Regions from separate parts of the Streptomyces coeruleofuscus genome, predicted to be linked through region 4. Evidence: riboswitches for the same ligand, from Rfam matches in the RefSeq annotation. Region 4 holds a riboswitch; each other region holds the start of a gene.
What was found. A riboswitch is a leader RNA that binds a small molecule or an ion and turns the genes downstream of it on or off. The one in region 4 is predicted to bind cyclic di-AMP.
Positions count from the first base shown of each region.

Region 1: linked by a shared signal. The riboswitch ahead of ABFX81_RS23625 (transglycosylase family protein) and the one ahead of ABFX81_RS38180 (LysM peptidoglycan-binding domain-containing protein) in region 4 are both predicted to bind cyclic di-AMP.
Region 2: linked by a shared signal. The riboswitch ahead of ABFX81_RS05090 (peptidoglycan DD-metalloendopeptidase family protein) and the one ahead of ABFX81_RS38180 (LysM peptidoglycan-binding domain-containing protein) in region 4 are both predicted to bind cyclic di-AMP.
Region 3: linked by a shared signal. The riboswitch ahead of ABFX81_RS00485 (peptidoglycan DD-metalloendopeptidase family protein) and the one ahead of ABFX81_RS38180 (LysM peptidoglycan-binding domain-containing protein) in region 4 are both predicted to bind cyclic di-AMP.

Region 1 covers NZ_BAAASE010000006.1:35,864-40,291, reverse strand. The annotation lists gene ABFX81_RS23635 (cytochrome P450) at 1-961, shown strand, start outside; gene ABFX81_RS23630 (transglycosylase family protein) at 1,109-2,068, shown strand; cyclic di-AMP (ydaO/yuaA leader) riboswitch at 2,297-2,475, shown strand; gene ABFX81_RS23625 (transglycosylase family protein) at 2,480-3,160, shown strand; gene eno (phosphopyruvate hydratase) at 3,426-4,428, shown strand, end outside.
Region 2 covers NZ_BAAASE010000001.1:1,170,264-1,174,691, forward strand. The annotation lists gene ABFX81_RS05085 (alpha-galactosidase) at 125-2,200, shown strand; cyclic di-AMP (ydaO/yuaA leader) riboswitch at 2,518-2,672, shown strand; gene ABFX81_RS05090 (peptidoglycan DD-metalloendopeptidase family protein) at 2,677-3,609, shown strand; gene ABFX81_RS05095 (DUF6250 domain-containing protein) at 3,811-4,428, shown strand, end outside.
Region 3 covers NZ_BAAASE010000001.1:115,604-120,031, reverse strand. The annotation lists gene ABFX81_RS00490 (GntR family transcriptional regulator) at 119-814, opposite strand; gene ABFX81_RS00485 (peptidoglycan DD-metalloendopeptidase family protein) at 1,001-1,786, opposite strand; cyclic di-AMP (ydaO/yuaA leader) riboswitch at 1,800-1,963, opposite strand; gene ABFX81_RS00480 (M16 family metallopeptidase) at 2,156-3,544, opposite strand; gene ABFX81_RS00475 (insulinase family protein) at 3,541-4,428, opposite strand, start outside.
Region 4 covers NZ_BAAASE010000015.1:14,015-18,442, forward strand. The annotation lists gene ABFX81_RS38170 (outer membrane lipoprotein carrier protein LolA) at 1-323, opposite strand, end outside; gene ABFX81_RS38175 (polyprenyl synthetase family protein) at 555-1,565, opposite strand; cyclic di-AMP (ydaO/yuaA leader) riboswitch at 2,096-2,269, shown strand; gene ABFX81_RS38180 (LysM peptidoglycan-binding domain-containing protein) at 2,273-3,040, shown strand; gene ABFX81_RS38185 (Cof-type HAD-IIB family hydrolase) at 3,004-3,861, opposite strand; gene ABFX81_RS38190 (GNAT family N-acetyltransferase) at 4,053-4,428, shown strand, end outside.

The sequences.
Region 1 (4,428 bases), on a different contig from region 4:
CCGGCTGCGGCGGCTCGTGTCCAAGGCGTTCACGCCCCGACGGGTCGCTGAGTTCGCGCCGCGGGTGCAGGAGCTCACGGACGGGCTCATCGACGGGTTCGCGGAGAAGGGGTCCGCCGACCTCATCCACGAGTTCGCGTTCCCGCTCCCCATCTACGCCATCTGCGACCTGCTCGGCGTCCCCCGCGAGGACCAGGACGACTTCCGCGACTGGGCGGGGATGATGATCCGTCACCAGGGCGGGCCCAGGGGCGGCGTGGCGCGGTCCGTGAAGAAGATGCGCGGCTACCTCGCCGACCTCATCCACCGCAAGCGGGAGGCGCTGCCCACCGAGCCCGCCCCCGGAGAGGACCTCATCTCCGGGCTCATCCGCGCCTCCGACCACGGTGAGCACCTCACCGAGAACGAGGCCGCGGCCATGGCCTTCATCCTGCTGTTCGCCGGCTTCGAGACGACCGTGAACCTGATCGGCAACGGCACCTACGCCCTGCTCACCCACCCCGAGCAGCGCGCGCGACTCCAGGCGTCCCTCGCCGCCGGGGAGACCGGCCTCCTGGAGACCGGCGTCGAGGAGCTCCTGCGCTACGACGGGCCCGTCGAACTCGCCACCTGGCGGTTCGCCACGCAGCCGCTCACCATCGGCGGGCAGCGGATCGCGCCCGGAGACCCGGTCCTCGTCGTCCTGGCCGCCGCGGACCGGGACCCGGAGCGGTTCGACGATCCGGACGTGCTCGACCTCGCCCGCCGCGACAACCAGCACCTCGGTTACGGCCACGGCATCCACTACTGTCTCGGCGCCCCGCTCGCCCGCCTGGAGGGCCAGGCCGCCCTCGCCGCGCTCCTCACCCGCCTCCCGGACCTGCGGCTCGCCGCGGACCCGGCCGAGCTGAGATGGCGCGGCGGCCTCATCATGCGCGGGCTGCGCACCCTGCCGGTGGAGTTCACGCCGACCCCAAGGTGACACGCCGTCAGGAATGTGATCTTCACGTGATCTGCGCGGCATGAACTTGTGACAAGTGATCGTCTGCCGATACGTTCACCCATCATCAGCGCGGCCCGGGGGACCCTGCGCCGCGCCGGTCACTGCTGTCTCGCGAAAGGTCTCCGTATGCTCTCCGGGAACGGTCGGCACCGTCGCCCCCGCCAGGCTCCGGCTCTCCTCGTCGCGGCAGGAGTGACCGGCTCCGCCATCGCGATCCCGCTCCTCGGAGCCTCCGGCGCCAGCGCGGCCGACGGCACGACCTGGGACCGGGTCGCGGACTGCGAGACCGGCGGCGCCTGGAGCCAGAACACCGGCAACGGATACTTCGGCGGCCTCCAGTTGTCCCAGGAGGACTGGGAGAACCACGGCGGCCTCGACTACGCCCCGAGTGCCGACCTGGCCAGCCGTTCCCAGCAGATAGCCGTGGCCGAGAGAATCCTCGCCGACCAGGGGGTCGGCGCGTGGCGCACCTGCGGGCTGCTCTCGGGTCTCCAGCAGGACAAGGACTCGGACACGTCCGGCTCGTCCGCCGCAACGGACTCGCCCGGGCTGCTCGACTCCTCCGAGTCGTCTCCTTCGTCCTCTCCGTCCGCGTCGCCGTCGCCTGACGCGCCGTCGACCTCGGAGGACGAAACCGCCAAGTCCGACAAGTCGTCTGATTCCGCCGATTCCTCGACGCAGGACCAGTCACAGGACCAGGAGTCCGACAGCTCTCCCTCGGCCGAACCCGAGAGTGACAAGTCTGACAAATCGCCGCAGAACGACGACTCTTCGGGCCTCACCGACACCGGCTCCGGCCGTCATCGCGGCCCCAGTGCCGACGAGGACACCGCGGCCGAGGACGGCCGTCCGTCCGGGGCCGCGGGCCGGCACGCCTCGCGCGGCGACGAAGCCTCGCGCGAGGCGACGGACGGCTCCTACGTCGTCCGTCCCGGCGACAGCCTCTGGTCCATCGCCGACTCCCTTGACCTCAGCGGCGGATGGCACGCGCTCTACGTCGGCAACGAGGCGGCCGTCGGCGTCGACCCGAACCTCATCCGCCCCGGTCAGAAGCTGGCGGTACGGGTCGAAGCGGACGACGAGTAGCTGGTGGGGCAGTACGGAAACGGCGGCGGAAGTCACCCCTAAACCGTGCGAGTTCACGCTGCGGTTCGCACCGAATGTCCCGTATAAGCCCGGTGAGAGATAGATCTCAGAAGCCCTGATCGTCTTTGAAATTCCGCGACTCGCATGTCTACGGTCATGACCGCTCGTCACCACGAGCTCCGGCTGCCGCAACGCCGAATCCTGCCAGCGGCCGCACGGGAACAGTCGTCGCGTCAAGCGCCGTAGGCAGGAGCGGGGGACCCAAGGTAAGTGCCGGGCCCGGCGGTTGAGGCAACTCGACGGCAGGTCCGGCTTGGGGTGAAGCCGCGTCCCGGGAGGGACGCGGCCGGGCAACTCAACCGGCCCGAACCCGACAGCTCACCTCGCAGGCGTCGGTGAGGGGATCTCTCCATGCTGTTTTCCGGCAAGGGCACGCACCGCCGTCCGTCCAAGGCCTCTCGGGTCATCGCCATCGCCGGTGTCACCGGTGCCGCCGTCGCCGCCCCGCTGATGGCGGCCGGCAACGCCTCCGCCGCCACCGCCTCCGAGTGGGACGCCGTCGCCCAGTGCGAGTCCGGCGGCAACTGGTCCATCAACACCGGCAACGGCTACTACGGCGGTCTGCAGTTCTCCGCCTCCACCTGGTCCGGCTACGGCGGCACCAAGTACGCCTCCACCGCCGACCAGGCGACCAAGGAGCAGCAGATCGAGATCGCCGAGAAGGTCCTCGCGGGCCAGGGCAAGGGCGCCTGGCCGGTCTGCGGCAAGGGCCTGTCGAGCGCCGGCTACAGCGGCGGCGCCGAGCAGAGCAGCGGCTCCACCGAGACCCGCCAGACCGAGCAGCAGCCGGCCTCCCGCTCCGACGAGCGCCCGGCCCAGACCCAGAAGACCCAGAAGACCGTCACCACCCCGACCGGCAAGAAGGTCAAGAAGGGCGACGGCGAGTACAAGGTGGTCAAGGGCGACACCCTCAGCTCCATCGCGACCGAGCGCAAGGTCGAGGGCGGCTGGGAGAAGCTGTTCGAGCTGAACAAGGACATCGTCCAGGACGCCAACCTCATCTACCCGGGCCAGCAGCTGCACCTGAAGTAAGCAGCGGCCCGCCCCCGTCCCCACGGGCTCCCCGCTCCGGTGCGTCTTCCCCCGTACGCACCGGGGCGGGGTTTTTTCTGCCGGTCTTTGCGATCCGGCTTTGTTCCGTTCGGAAACAATTTACTCTCGGTTCTGTCCATGGGGTGGGCGACCCGGTGGCCGATCGCTCGGAGCCGGTTAGGCTCATGTCGCGAGCCACCACGGCCCGCACCGCGCAGGGCCCGAGCGGCCCGCGTACCCGCGTCACATCAAGAAGGAGATGCTCGTGCCGTCCATCGACGTCGTCGTAGCCCGGGAAATCCTGGACTCCCGAGGCAACCCCACGGTCGAGGTCGAGGTCGGCCTCGACGACGGCAGCACCGGTCGTGCCGCCGTCCCGTCCGGCGCCTCCACGGGCGCCTTCGAGGCCATCGAGCTGCGCGACGGCGACTCGAACCGCTACCTCGGCAAGGGTGTGGAGAAGGCCGTCCTCGCGGTCATCGAGCAGATCGGCCCGGAGCTGGTCGGCTACGACGCCACCGAGCAGCGCCTGATCGACCAGGCCATGTTCGACCTGGACGCCACCGACAACAAGGGCTCCCTCGGCGCCAACGCCATCCTCGGCGTCTCCCTCGCCGTCGCCCACGCCGCCTCCGAGGCCAGCGACCTTCCGCTGTTCCGCTACCTGGGCGGCCCGAACGCGCACCTGCTGCCCGTGCCGATGATGAACATCCTGAACGGCGGCTCGCACGCCGACTCCAACGTGGACATCCAGGAGTTCATGATCGCTCCGATCGGCGCGGAGTCCTTCTCCGAGGCCCTGCGCTGGGGCGCCGAGGTCTACCACACGCTGAAGAAGGTCCTGAAGTCGAAGGGCCTGGCCACCGGCCTCGGCGACGAGGGCGGCTTCGCCCCGAACCTCGGCTCCAACCGCGAGGCCCTCGACCTCATCCTCGAGGCGATCAACGAGGCCGGCTACACCCCCGGCGAGCAGATCGCCCTGGCCCTCGACGTGGCCGCGTCCGAGTTCTACAAGGACGGCGTCTACACCTTCGAGGGCAAGGAGCGCTCGGCGGCCGAGATGACCGAGTACTACGCGGAGCTCGTCGACGCGTACCCGCTCGTCTCCATCGAGGACCCGCTGTTCGAGGACGACTGGGAGGGCTGGAAGACCATCACCGACAAGCTCGGTGACAAGGTCCAGCTCGTCGGCGACGACCTGTTCGTCACCAACCCCGAGCGCCTGGCCCGCGGCATCGAGGAGGGCGCGGCCAACGCGCTCCTGGTCA
Region 2 (4,428 bases), on a different contig from region 4:
CGATACGACATGCCTGCCTGGGGCAATGAGTTGTCCACAGCCGTTGCCGGGAGCCCCCGCAGCCCTTGATGATGTTGGGGCCTGGTCGCTCCTGAGCGGGCCTGTTCGAACCTGTGAGGGCTTGATGCTGGACATCTCCGAAGACGGTCGTACCTGGGTCCTCTCGGGGCCGGCCAGTAGCTACGCCGTCCACGTCACCGACCGTGACGAGCTGCTGCACCTGCACTGGGGCCCCCGGATCGGCCTCGCCGACGCCGAGGCCCTCGCCGTCCGGCCGCTGCCGGACTACTGGCCCTTCGAGTCCCCGCTCGACGGGCGCGAGGAGTACCCGGTCGAGGGCGGCCCCCGTTTCGTCCGGCCCGCCCTGTCCGTCCGCACCCCGGAGCGGCGCGGCACCGAGTGGACCTATGAGGGGCACGACGCCGGGGACGGCGAGCTGCGGCTGCGCTTCCGCGACGGTGACCTGACCATCACGCTGCACTACCGGATGCGCTCCTCGACGGACGTCGTCGAGCGCTGGGTGACCCTCGACAACCGCGGGCCGTCCGTCGAAGTGCTGCGCGCCGACTCCGCCACCTGGACCCTGCCCGACCGCGACACCTGGCGGCTGTCCCAGCTGCACGGCCGCTGGGGCGCCGAGTCCCGCCTGGAGCGCTCCGCCCTCACCCACGGCGAGAAGGCCATCGGCAGCCGCCGCGGCCACACCGGTCACCAGCACCTGCCGTGGGTCGCGCTCGACACCGACGCCACCGAGGAGCGCGGCGAGGTCTACGGATGCGCCCTGGGCTGGTCCGGGTCCTGGCGGATCGCCGTGGCCCGACTCCCGGACGCGCGCGTGCAGATCACCGGCGGGGCCGGGTACGACGACTCGGGCCTGCTGATGCTCGGCACGGGGGAGTCGTACACGACTCCCGTCTTCGCCGGGCTCTGGACCGACGGCGGCTTCGGCGGGGCGAGCCGCGCCTGGCACGCCTACCAGCGGGCGCACGTGATCCCGGACGCCGGCCGGGACCGGCCGGTCCTGTTCAACTCCTGGGAGGCCACCGAGTTCGACATCTCCGAGGAGCAGCAGCGGGCGCTCGCCGAGCGGGCCGCCGCCATGGGCGTCGAGCTGTTCGTGGTCGACGACGGCTGGTTCGGGGCGCGTACGAGTGACCGGGCCGGGCTCGGTGACTGGACTCCCAACCCGGACCGCTTCCCGGGCGGCCTCAAGCCGCTCGCCGACCACGTGCACGGCCTCGGCATGCAGTTCGGGATCTGGGTCGAGCCGGAGATGGTCAACGCCGACAGCGACCTGTACCGCGCGCACCCGGACTGGGTGCAGTACCAACCGGGACGAAAGCGGACGGAGTTCCGCAATCAGCTCGTACTGAACCTCGCCCGCGCGGACGTCCAGGAGTACCTCTGGCACCAGCTCGACGGGCTCCTCTCCAGCGCCCCGATCGACTACGTCAAGTGGGACTTCAACCGCTGCTTCACCGACGCCGGCTGGCCGGACGACCCCTACCCGCAGCGGCTGTGGGTCGACCACGTCCATGCCTTGTACGCCCTGCTGGACCGGCTGCGGGCCGCTCACCCCGGGGTGGCCTTCGAGTCCTGCTCGGGCGGCGGCGGCCGGATCGACCTCGGTGTGCTGAGCCGCACGGACCAGGTGTGGACCTCGGACAACACCGACCCGCTCGACCGGCTCGCCATCCAGCACGGCTTCAGCCAGATCCATCCGGCCCGGGTCATGGCCGCCTGGGTCACCGACAGTCCGAACGCCATGCTCAACCAGCGCGCCAGTTCCCTGCGGTTCCGGTTCGTCAGTGCCATGGCCGGGGTGCTCGGGGTCGGCGGCGACCTCACGAAGTGGACGGGGGAGGAACTCGCCGAGGCGCGGGACTGGGTGGCGCTCTACAAGGAGATCCGGCCCGTGGTGCAGCGCGGCGACCAGTACCGGCTGCGACCGCCGGAGGGCGGCCTGAGCGCCGTGCAGTACACCCTCGGCGGCGAGACCGTCGTCCTGGCCTGGCTCCAGGCGCAGCGCTACGGCGAGCCCGTACCGGCGCTCCGGCTGCGGGGCCTCGACCCCACGGCATCGTACGAATGCCTTAAAACGGGCGAAGTTCACCGAGGTGCCGTACTGCTCCATCACGGGCTGCGGGTCGGTCTGCGCGGGGATCTGGACGCCACCGTCGTCCGGCTTAAGCGTAAGTAGCCGTTCTGTCCGAATAGGGAGTTCTTCGGTTATTTCGACATAACGTGCCCCGATCGTAAAGGAGACGAGGTCGGGGTGCGTGAGCATCGTCATATTCGTGACGATGTGTTGTTGCCATGTACACGTAATTCTGGCGATATTCAGGGGTATTGAGGAAAGCGGGAGATCGCTAATCCACGCTCCGTCACGGAAAATGTGCCGGTGCGTCAAGAAAAACGCCGTCACAGGCAACCGGGAACTTGTCCCTTTGCGTCTTGGTCGCTTACGTTCCACCCCAATCCGGACGGACGCCTAATCCTGCCGCCGCCCGGAGCCCCACACACTGACCCGACGTACGGCAGGAGCGGGGGACCCACAGGTAAGACGCCTGTTCCGGTTCCCGGAACGGCTTGGGGTTAAGCCGCGCCTCGGCGCGGCCGGGCATCTCCAGCCCGAACCCGACAGCTCACCTCGCAGGCGACGGAGAGGAATTCGCCATGCCCGCGAAGGGTAAGCACCGCCGCCCGAAGACCCAGCGCTTCACCCGCTCCATCGCCGTCGCCGGAACCGGCGGAGCCGCTCTCGCCCTTCCGCTCATGGGCGCCGGCGGCGCCCACGCCGCCACCCCGCAGTCGGCTGCGGAAAAGACCGTCCAGTCCGCTCCGGCCGCCGAGAAGAAGGCCGCCGAAAAGGCCACGGGCGCCCGGACGTACACCGTGCAGTCCGGTGACTATCTCGCGAAGATCGCCGACGAGCAGAACGTCGACGGGGGCTGGAAGAAGCTCTACACGGACAACCGTGACGCCGTCGGCGACGACCCGTCGCTGATCCACCCGGGCCTGAAGCTGTCGATCGGCAAGAAGGCGGCGGGCGAGTCCAAGGCCCCGGCCCCGTCCTCGCCGAAGTCCTCGGCCTCCAAGTCCTCGAAGTCCTCGGCTGCCAAGCCCTCGGCTCCGAAGTCGTCCGCCTCCGAGTCGCCCTCGAAGCCGGCCGCCGCCAAGCCGGCCGCCGCGACCTCCAGCGGCTACAGCGCCCCGGTGGACGGTGCCACCGTCGGCACCCCGTACCGGATGTCCGGCAGCATGTGGTCCAGCGGCTACCACACCGGTGTCGACTTCGTCGTCCCGACGGGCACCTCGCTCAAGGCCGTCGGCGCCGGCACGGTCGTCTCCGCCGGCTGGGGCGGCGCGTACGGCAACCAGGTCGTCATCAAGCTCAACGACGGCAGCTACGCGCAGTACGCCCACCTGTCCTCGCTCTCCGTCTCGGCGGGCCAGACCGTGAGCGCGGGCCAGCAGGTCGGCCTCTCCGGTGCCACCGGCAACGTGACCGGACCGCACCTGCACTTCGAGATCCGCACCACGCCGGACTACGGCTCGGACGTGGACCCGGTCGCCTACCTGCGCTCGCACGGCGTCTCCGTCGGCTGACCGACCGCACGACCACCCGCCTGACACGCAACCGTCGGCCGGACCCCGATCCCCGGGTCCGGCCTTCGGTGTGTGCGGGCCCGATGTGATCGGTCGCGCCCAAGGGATCGACAGCGGGCGGCAGTTGGGACACAGTGATCCAGTCCGGAGCGCAAGCGCTTTCTAGAGCCTTCCAGGCGGATCACCGAGGAGACGTGTCCCGTGCCGACCACTCGCAGAGCGTTCGCAGCCCTGGCAGCCGGAGCCGGCCTGGTGGCCCTCGTCCCGACGGGCGCCGCCCATGCCGCGCCCCGGCACCGCCGCCTCATCGCCCACGACGACTTCTGCCACGGCCTCTCCCAGTGGGCGACCGAACTCCAGGACGGCGGGACCGTGACCGCCTCTCGCGGCGTCCTGGAGATCGACGTACCGAGCGGGGCGACCGTGTGGTTCAGGCGGCGGCTCGACGGGCCGTACGTCCTCGAGTACACCGCCACGCCGGTCTCCGAGGGCGGGGTCAACGACCGTGTCTCGGACCTCAACAACTTCTGGAACGCGACCGACGTCCGCTCCCCGGGCGATCTCTTCGCCACGCCGCGCGGTGGGGCGCTGGCGGAGTACGACCACCTGACGACGTACTACGCGGGCTACGGCGCGAACTACAACACCACGACCCGGCTGCGGCGGTACGTCGGCGAGCCCGGCGTGCGGCCCTTGGTCTACGACTACACCGAGCCGCTGCTGGTCCCCAACGAGCCCCACCGGGTCCGGATCGTCTCCGACGGCTCGACGGTCAGGTGGTGGAACAACGGGCGCCTCGTCTTCGACTACACGGACCCG
Region 3 (4,428 bases), on a different contig from region 4:
GTCCGAATTTCTCGGGCGAGCCCTTCGCCATTTCCGGTCGCGGGTCGTCGAATTCTCGTTCACGGGCAGCAGAAATAATCCCCCGCGAATTAGCTGCTCTTTGTATACGGCTCTCGTGTTAATGCCGCAGGCTCGCCGTGTTTACGGGATGTTGCGAGTTCCTCACACGCTCGGCCCGCTCCCCGGCGGAGCCGAAACGCAGCCGGTGCGCACCCGTCGCGCGCTCGGCGTGCAGCGCCGTGACCGCCCGCGCGCGCTCGCTGTCACCGCGCGCCACCGCGTCCACGATCGCGCCGTGCTCGGTCCAGGACTCCACGGGACCGGCCGACGCCTCGACGGTGTACATCCAGGCGATCTTGTGGCGGAGCTGGGTGAGCGTCGAGGTCAGCGCGGGGCTGCCGGAGGCCTGCGCGAGCGTCTCGTGGAACCAGCCGCCCAGGGAGCGCAGGTCGTCGCTGTTGCCCCGGCGGGCGCGCTCCTGGCCGAGCCTGACCAGGCCACGCAGGACCTTCAGATGGGCCTCGGTGCGGCGCTGGGCGGCGCGGGCGGCGCCGAGCGGCTCCAGCAGCGTCCGCATCTCCAGCAGGTCGGCGGCCTCCTGCTCGGTGGGTTCGGCGACGCACGCGCCCGCGTGCCGCCGGGTCACCACGAAGCCCTCGGCCTCCAGGGTGCGCAAGGCCTCCCGGACGGGGACGCGCGAGACACCGTAGCGGCGGGCGAGGAGTTCCTCGGTCAGCCGGCTGCCGCGCTCGTAGACACCCGCGACGATGTCGTCCCGGATGGCCGTGCACACCGAGTGCGCGGGAATACGCATGACCGACCTCCGTTTAATCCCCGTGAAACGTCGAGGAGTGACGCGTGTTCCGTGACTCTATTGCAATGAGCCGGAATTTCCGACGGCGGACCGGAATCCATGGTTATTTTTTGGACAGTCGGACGTCACAAACGGCGAAAGCCCCGGCTCGGGAGCCGGGGCCTCGGGTAACGGGGTGGTACGCCGTCAGACGTTCACGCCGTGCGAGCGGAGGTAGGCGACGGGGTCGATGTCGGAGCCGTACTCGGGGCTCGTACGGGCCTCGAAGTGCAGGTGCGCACCGGTGACGTTGCCGGTCGCGCCGGACAGGCCGATCTGCTGCCCCGGAGTGACCTGCTGGCCCACCGAGACACCGATGGACGACAGGTGGCCGTACTGGGTGTACGTCCCGTCGTTCATCTTGATCACTACTTGATTGCCGTAGGAACCGCCCCAGCCGGCCTCGACGACCGTGCCCATGCCCACGGAGTGGACGGAGGTGCCGCTGGCGGCGTGGAAGTCGACGCCGGTGTGGCTGCCGGAGGACCAGACGGCGCCGCCGGCCTTGTAGCCGGTGGAGACGTAGGAGCCGGAGATCGGGGACACGAAGGTGTTGAGACGCTTGCGCTCGGCCTCGCGGGCGGCGCGCTCCTTGGCCTCACGGGCCTTCTCGGCCGCCTCCTTGGCCTCCTTGGCCGCCTCGGCGGCCCGCTCGCGGGCGGCCTCCTCGGCCTTCTTCTTGGCGGCGGCCTCCTCGGCGGCCTGCTTCTGGGCGACGGCCTGAGCGTCGATCTGCTCGGCCACGGTGTCGCCCATGGTGACGACGGGGGTGAGACCGGTCTGCTCGACGGCGGGCTCGGCGGCGAAGGCCGGGGCGGCCACGGTGCCGATGACGCCGGTGGTGGCGAGGGCCGCGACGCCCGCGGCGCGGGCCGTGCCGCGCTGCATACGGCTGGGACGACGATGCTTCCCGGTGGCGCGGGTGAACGCCATGGAGTGGCTGGTCCTTTCCTTCCTTCTCGCCTACCGGGTTAGCTGACGGGTTCGGAGCAGGAAGGTCTCCTACGGACCCCCTCGCGGCTCGCGCGGGCGTCCGATTCACCCCAGGGACTGCGTTGGGTCCCCGGCTCCCCTGGCTCGCGCCGTACGGGGACTCGGCGATGACTGTCCGGTGCCGCGGGTGCGGCGCACTGCCTGACGAACAGCCCGGACGAACCTAAGCGGGGCCACTTTCAATTCCCAAACGAATCCCGGTTTTTGTAGCGCATCCCACAGGGCAGACAGGCAACCTCCGCACCAATTCGGGCATAAGGGAGCCCTGGTGCCTTAGAAGACAACCAGGGCCCCTGCGCGCGCGTGCTCCTACTCGGCGGCGACGACCGAGACTTCGCCGATGCCCAGGGCCTCGACGGGGCCCTTGATCTGCGCCGCGTCACCGACGAGGACGGTCACCAGGCGGTCCACCGGGAAGGCGCTGACGGCCGCCGCGGTGGCCTCCACGGTGCCGGTCGCGGCGAGCTGCCGGTACAGCGTGGCCTGGTAGTCGTCGGGCAGGTGCTGCTCGACCTGGTCGGCCAGCGTGCTCGCGACGGCCGCCGCGGTCTCGTACTTCAGCGGCGCCACGCCGACCAGGTTCTGCACGGCGACGTCCCGCTCGGCGTCGGTCAGTCCCCCGGCGGCGAGGGTGCGCAGCACCGTCCAGAGGTCCTGGAGGGCGGGGCCGGTGTTGGGCGTGTCCACGGAGCCGCTGATGGCGAGCATCGCGGCACCGGTCCCGTCCGGGGCGGACCTGAGGACCTGGCCGAAGGCCCGCACCCCGTAGGTGTAGCCCTTCTCCTCGCGCAGCACGCGGTCCAGGCGGGAGGTGAGGGTGCCGCCCAGGCAGTACGTGCCGAGCACCTGCGCGGGCCACACGCGGTCGTGCCGGTCCGGGCCGATCCGGCCGATCAGCAACTGGGTCTGGACGGCGCCGGGACGGTCCACGATGACGACGCGGCCCGTGTCGTCGGCGGTCACCGGCGGTACCGGGCGCGGCTCGGCCGCAGAGCCGGTCCAGGCGCCCAGCGTGTCGCCGAGCAGGGCGTCGAGGTCGATGCCGGTGAGGTCGCCGACGACCACGGCGGTGGCCGTGGCGGGCCTGACGTGCCTCTCGTAGAAGGCGCGTACGGCCCCGGAGTCGATCGCGGCGACCGTCTCCTCGGTGCCCTGGCGGGGCCGCGACATGCGCGAGCCCGCCGGGAACAGCTCCTTGGAGAGCTCCTTGGCGGCGCGGCGGCCGGGGTTGGCCATCTCGTGCGGGATCTCGTCGAGGCGGTTGCGGACCAGCCGCTCGACCTCGCTGTCGGCGAACGCGGGTGCCCGGAGGGCGTCGGCGATCAGGCCGAGCCCCTTGGCGAGCCGGGAGGCCGGGACCTCCAGGCTGAGCCGGACGCCGGGGTGGTCGGCATGCGCGTCGAGGGTGGCGCCGGCGCGCTCCAGCTCGGCGGCGAAATCCTCGGCGGAGTGCTTGTCGGTGCCCTCGGAGAAGGCCCGGGCCATGATCGTGGCCACGCCGTCGAGGCCGGCAGGCTCGGCGTCCAGGGGTGCGTCCAGCAGCACCTCCACGGCGACGACCTGCTGGCCGGGGCGGTGGCAGCGCAGGACCGTCAGGCCGTTGCCGAGCGTGCCGCGCTCAGGAGCCGGGAACGCCCAGGGCTTGGGCTCGCCCCCCTGCGGCTGGGGGTGGAAATCCATCGTGGCGAGCTCGGTCACTTCGCCGCCTCCTCGTTCTCGTCGGTGGCTTCCACGGTCGCCGCGGACTCCGGGTCTTCGGTGCCTTCAGCGCTCTCGGCGTCCGGGTCGGCCGGGGCGATCGGCTCGTAGACGAGCACCGCACGGTTGTCGGGCCGCAGGCGGGCCTTGGCGACCTCCTGGACCTCCTCCGCCGTCACCTCCAGCACGCGCTGCACGGCGGTCAGGGCGAGCTGCGGGTCGCCGAACAGAACGGCGTACCGGCACAGCTCGTCGGCGCGGCCGGCGACCGTGCCCAGCCGGTCCAGCCACTCGCGCTCCAACTGGGCCTGGGCGCGCTCCATCTCCTCGGCCGTGGGGCCCTCCTCGGCGAACCGGGCGAGCTCCTCGTCGATGGCGGACTCGATGACCGGGACCTCCACGTCACCGGACGTCTTCACGTCCAGCCACCCCAGGGAGGGCGCCCCGGCGAGCCGCAGCAGGCCGAAGCCGGCCGCCACCGCCGTACGGTCGCGCCGTACGAGGCGGTTGTACAGGCGGGAGGACTCGCCGCCGCCGAGGACGGTGAGGGCCAGGTCGGCCGCGTCGCACGCGCGCGTGCCGTCGTGCGGCAGCCGGTAGGCGGCCATCAGGGCGCGCGCCGGGACCTCCTCCTCGACGACCTCGCGCAGCTGATCGCCGATGGTCTCCGGAAGCGTGCCGTCCCGGGGCGCGGGCTTGCCGTCGTGGCCGGGGATGGAGCCGAAGTACTTCTCGATCCAGGCCAGGGTCTGCTCCGGGTCGATGTCGCCGACCACGGAGAGCACGGCGTTGTTCGGCGCGTAGTAGGTGCGGAAGAAGGCGCGCGCGTCCTCCAGGGTGGCCGCGTCCAGGTCGGCCATCGAGCCGATCGGGGTGTGGTGGTA
Region 4 (4,428 bases):
CCCTCGCCCTGGCCCGCGGCGCCGGACATCAGGCTGCTCTCCAGGCCGCCGAGGTCCGGCAGGCCGAGGTCCGTGCTGATCTTCACCGTGCCGGACAGCTGCTGGACGTCCGACTTGGCGATCTTCTCGATGAGCTGCTGGGCGGTGATCTTCGGGAGGTCGGGGTCACCGGAGTCGGCGAGTGCGGGGACCAGCCCGATCGTCGCGGCCGCCACCCCCATCACCGTGACCGGGACGACGTACCGCGCGGCTTTGCGCCGCCCGGAGCGCCGCTCGTCGGCCTCCCCGCCGGTCGTGCTGTCGTCGGATGCGTACGGTGCCATGTGTGCCCTACCTCCGTGATCGGCGGCGGCTGTCCGTGTCGTCCACGCACTCGTCCCTGAGCCGCCATTCTCACCCGAACTGGTGAGGAGTGGTGTTTTCCGTGGTGTCCATCTGACCAAATCGGCCAGGGAGATACGTCAGACCCCGGGCTCAACTCCACGTACTGCTGCGGTATGACACGACAGGGCTGCTTCTCCCCCGACCCGTAGGGGTCGTGCAGGGAAGAAGGGCTAGCCGGCCCGGTGCACCACCGCGTCGGACAGCTCCACCAGCGCCGTCTTCGCGGTGCACTCGGGCAGCGGCGCCAGCGCCGAGCGGGCGTCCTGCGCGTAGCGGATCGTGTCCTGGCGGGCCTGTTCCAGCGCCGGGTGGGCGCGCAGCAGGCGCAGGGCCTCGGCGTGCCGGTCGTCGTCGGTGAGGTCGGAGTCCAGCAGCTCGCACAGGGCGACGTCGTCCGCGAGTCCGAGCCGGGCGGCGCGCTCGCGCAGCCGCAGCACCGGCAGCGTGGGGATGCCCTCGCGCAGGTCGGTGCCGGGGGTCTTGCCGGACTCGTGGGAGTCGGAGGCGATGTCCAGGACGTCGTCCGCGAGCTGGAAGGCGACACCGAGCCGCTCGCCGTACTGGGTGAGCACGTCCACGACCGTCTCGTCGGCGCCGGACATCATCGCGCCGAACCGGCACGACACCGCCACCAGGGAACCGGTCTTGCCGCCCAGCACGTCCAGGTAGTGCTCGACGGGGTCGCGGCCGTCCTGAGGGCCGGCCGTCTCCAGGATCTGCCCGGTCACCAGCCGCTCGAACGCCTCGGCCTGTACCCGCACCGCCTCCGGGCCGAGGTCGGCCAGGATGTGCGAGGCGCGGGCGAAGAGGAAGTCGCCGGTGAGGACCGCGACGGAGTTGCCCCAGCGGGCGTTCGCGCTCGCCACCCCGCGGCGCACGGCGGCCTCGTCCATCACGTCGTCGTGGTACAGCGTGGCAAGGTGGGTCAGCTCCACGACGACGGCCGACGGCACGATCCCGGGCGCGTACCGGTCGCCGAACTGGGCGGAGAGCATCACGAGCAGCGGACGGAACCGCTTGCCGCCGGCCCGGACCAGGTGCTGGGCGGCCTCCGTGATGAAGGGCACCTCACTCTTGGTGGCCTCGAGCAAGCCTTCCTCGACAGCCGCCATCCCGGCCTGGACATCGGCTTCCAGAGCCTGGTCCCGCACGCTCAGCCCGAACGGCCCGACGTCGGTCACGAGGGGTCTCCTGTCTGCTGGTGTCTGCCGGTGTGTCTGCTGGTGTGTGCCGGTGATTACGCGGTTTGTCGATAGGTCGCTGCCATCACTCGAGTCAGCGTATCCGGTCACGTTTCGATCACCGCCAGCACCCATGGTTACAGGCCGGGCGGTATCCGATCACGACCGCAATATTTTCGATCAGCTCATAAGAGCAGACATTTATCGACTTACCAGGAAGTACTGGGCTATGTGCGATTTGCCGTATTGAGTAAGCAAATTCCTCTTGGCGTGCATTGCCCCATGGACTTGTGATCAGTGAGTTGAATCACGTTATCCCCTGTGACGCCCCACTCCGGCACCAACCCGTACCTCCTTCCGCCGAACGTCAGTTGAGCCTTGGCTCCCGCAAAGGATCAAGCGGCTCATATCCCCCTGACCAAGGTCGACCGGCGCGACGTGTGACTCAGGTGCTTGTTCCCGACATGTGCTCTCGCATACGTTCCGGGCCTGTCCGGCGGACGCCGAATCCTGCCACCGCCCGGACTCCCCACACGAACCCACTCACTCACGCATGGCAGGAGCGGGGGACCCAGGTAAGTCGCCGGTCCGCACAGCGGAACGGCTCGGGGTGAAGCCGCCCACGGCATACAGCACCGTGGGCGGCCGGGCACCTCCCGGCCCGAACCCGACAGCTCACCTCGCAGGCGTCGGAGAGGAATATCGCCATGCCCCGAGGCAAGCACCGTCGCCCCAGAAACAACCAGCTCACCCGCCGTGCCGTGGCCGTCGGCACCGGCGGAGCGGCACTCACGCTCCCGCTGCTCGGCGCGACGCAGGCCAGCGCCGCCCAGCCGAGCCAGAGCGCACCCGCCGCCGCACAGTCCGTGCCGCAGGCGGCCCAGCCCGCCAAGTCCCTCACCTACACCGTGGCCAAGGGCGACTCGCTCTACCGCATCGCGGACAAGTACGACGTGTCGGGCGGCTGGAAGCAGCTCTACAAGGACAACCGCTCCACCGTCGGCGACGACCCGAAGCTGATCCACCCGGGTCTGAAGCTGAAGGTGAAGACGGCCGAGGCGGGCGCCGCGAAGAAGTCGGCGACCAAGTCCTCCGCCCCCGCCAAGCCCGCCGGTGGCGTCGCGAAGGCCACCCAGGCCTCCGCGAAGACCTACGCCGACAACCTGGACGGCTGGATCCGCGAGGCGCTGGACATCATGGCGCAGAAGGGGATCCCGGGTTCGTACGACGGCATCTACCGCAACGTCATGCGCGAGTCGTCGGGCAACCCCCAGGCCATCAACAACTGGGACTCGAACGCCGCCAAGGGCACCCCGTCCAAGGGTCTGCTCCAGACCATCGACCCGACCTTCCAGGCCTACCACGTGGACGGCACGTCGTGGGACCCGTACGACCCGGTCGCCAACATCACCGCGGCCTGCAACTACGCGGCCGCCCGCTACGGCTCGATCGACAACGTCAACGGCCCGTACTGAGCCGTCCGAGCCGTCCCGCCCAGCAGTCGTTCGAGGACGACGGCGATGCCGTCGTCCTCGTTCGACAGGGTGACCTCGTCGGCCACGGCCTTGAGTTCGGGATGGGCGTTGGCCATCGCCACCCCGTGAGCGGCCCAGTCGAACATCGGGATGTCGTTGGGCATGTCGCCGAAGGCGACGGTGTCCGCCGGCCGCAGCCCCAGGTGCTCGGCCGCCAGCGCCAGACCCGTCGCCTTGGTGACGCCGCACGGCTGGAGCTCGACCGTGCCGGGCCCCGACATCGTCACCGTCGCGAGTGAACCGACCACCGAGCGGGCCGTCGCCGCCAACTCGTCGTCCGTCAGGTACGGGTGGCGCAGCAGCACCTTGCTGATGGGCTCGCCCCACAGCTCGTCGCGCCGGTCGACCCGTACCGCGGGCAGGGTCGGGTGCGGCATGAGATAGCCCGGCTCGATGAGCGTGAGCCCGTCGACCCCGTCCTGGTCGACCGCGGCGTACACCTGCCCCACCTCGGCCTCGATCTTGCCGAGGGCGGTCTCGGCCAGTTCCCGGTCCAGCGTGATGGACCACAGCAGCCGGTCCGCGCCGGCGTCGTACACCTGCGCGCCCTGCCCGCACACCGCGAGCCCCGTACAGCCGAGGTCGTCCAGGAGCGGCCGTACTCTCGGCGCCGGCCGGCCCGTCACCACGAGGTGCTGGGCACCGGCGTCCGCCACCCGCGCGAGCGCGGCGAGGGACCGGTCGGACAGGGTGTCGTCGCCGCGCAGCAGCGTCCCGTCCAGGTCGGTGGCGATGAGTGAATATGCGATGGGTGCGGCCATGATCAGAGAATACGGACAGCGCGCCCCTTCGTTTCATCGCGCGTCGGACGCCGATTGCCCGGTTGAAGGCCTCTGCACCAGTTGCAACAACATGGTCCGCTACCTACCGTCAGGGCCGTCTCGGGCGGTACCTTCCAAGTGTCCAGGGGGGACTTGATCGGGGGGTCAGGTTGAGCAGTGGGCGCATACGTGTGGCTCGGCCCGGAGAGCTCGGCGAGGGGGAGAGGGAGCGCTGGCGCGCGCTGCGCGCTGCGTCGGAAGCGCCGCGCAACCCCTTCATGGAACCGGAGTTCAGCGATGCCGTCGGTCTGGTGAGGCCGCGGGCGCGGGTCGCGGTGGTGTACGAGGGGCTGGAGCCGGTCGGCTTCCTGCCCCATGAGCGGGGCCCGTTGGGGCAGGGCCGGGCGATCGGACTCGGCGTCTCGGACGCGCAGGGCGCGATCCTGCGGCCCGGCCTGGACCTGGACACGGGTGAACTGCTGCGGGCCTGCGCGCTGTCGAGCTTCGCCTTCGACAACCTGGAGGCCGAGCAGCGGCTGTTCGTCCGGTACGCGGCCGAGGAGCACG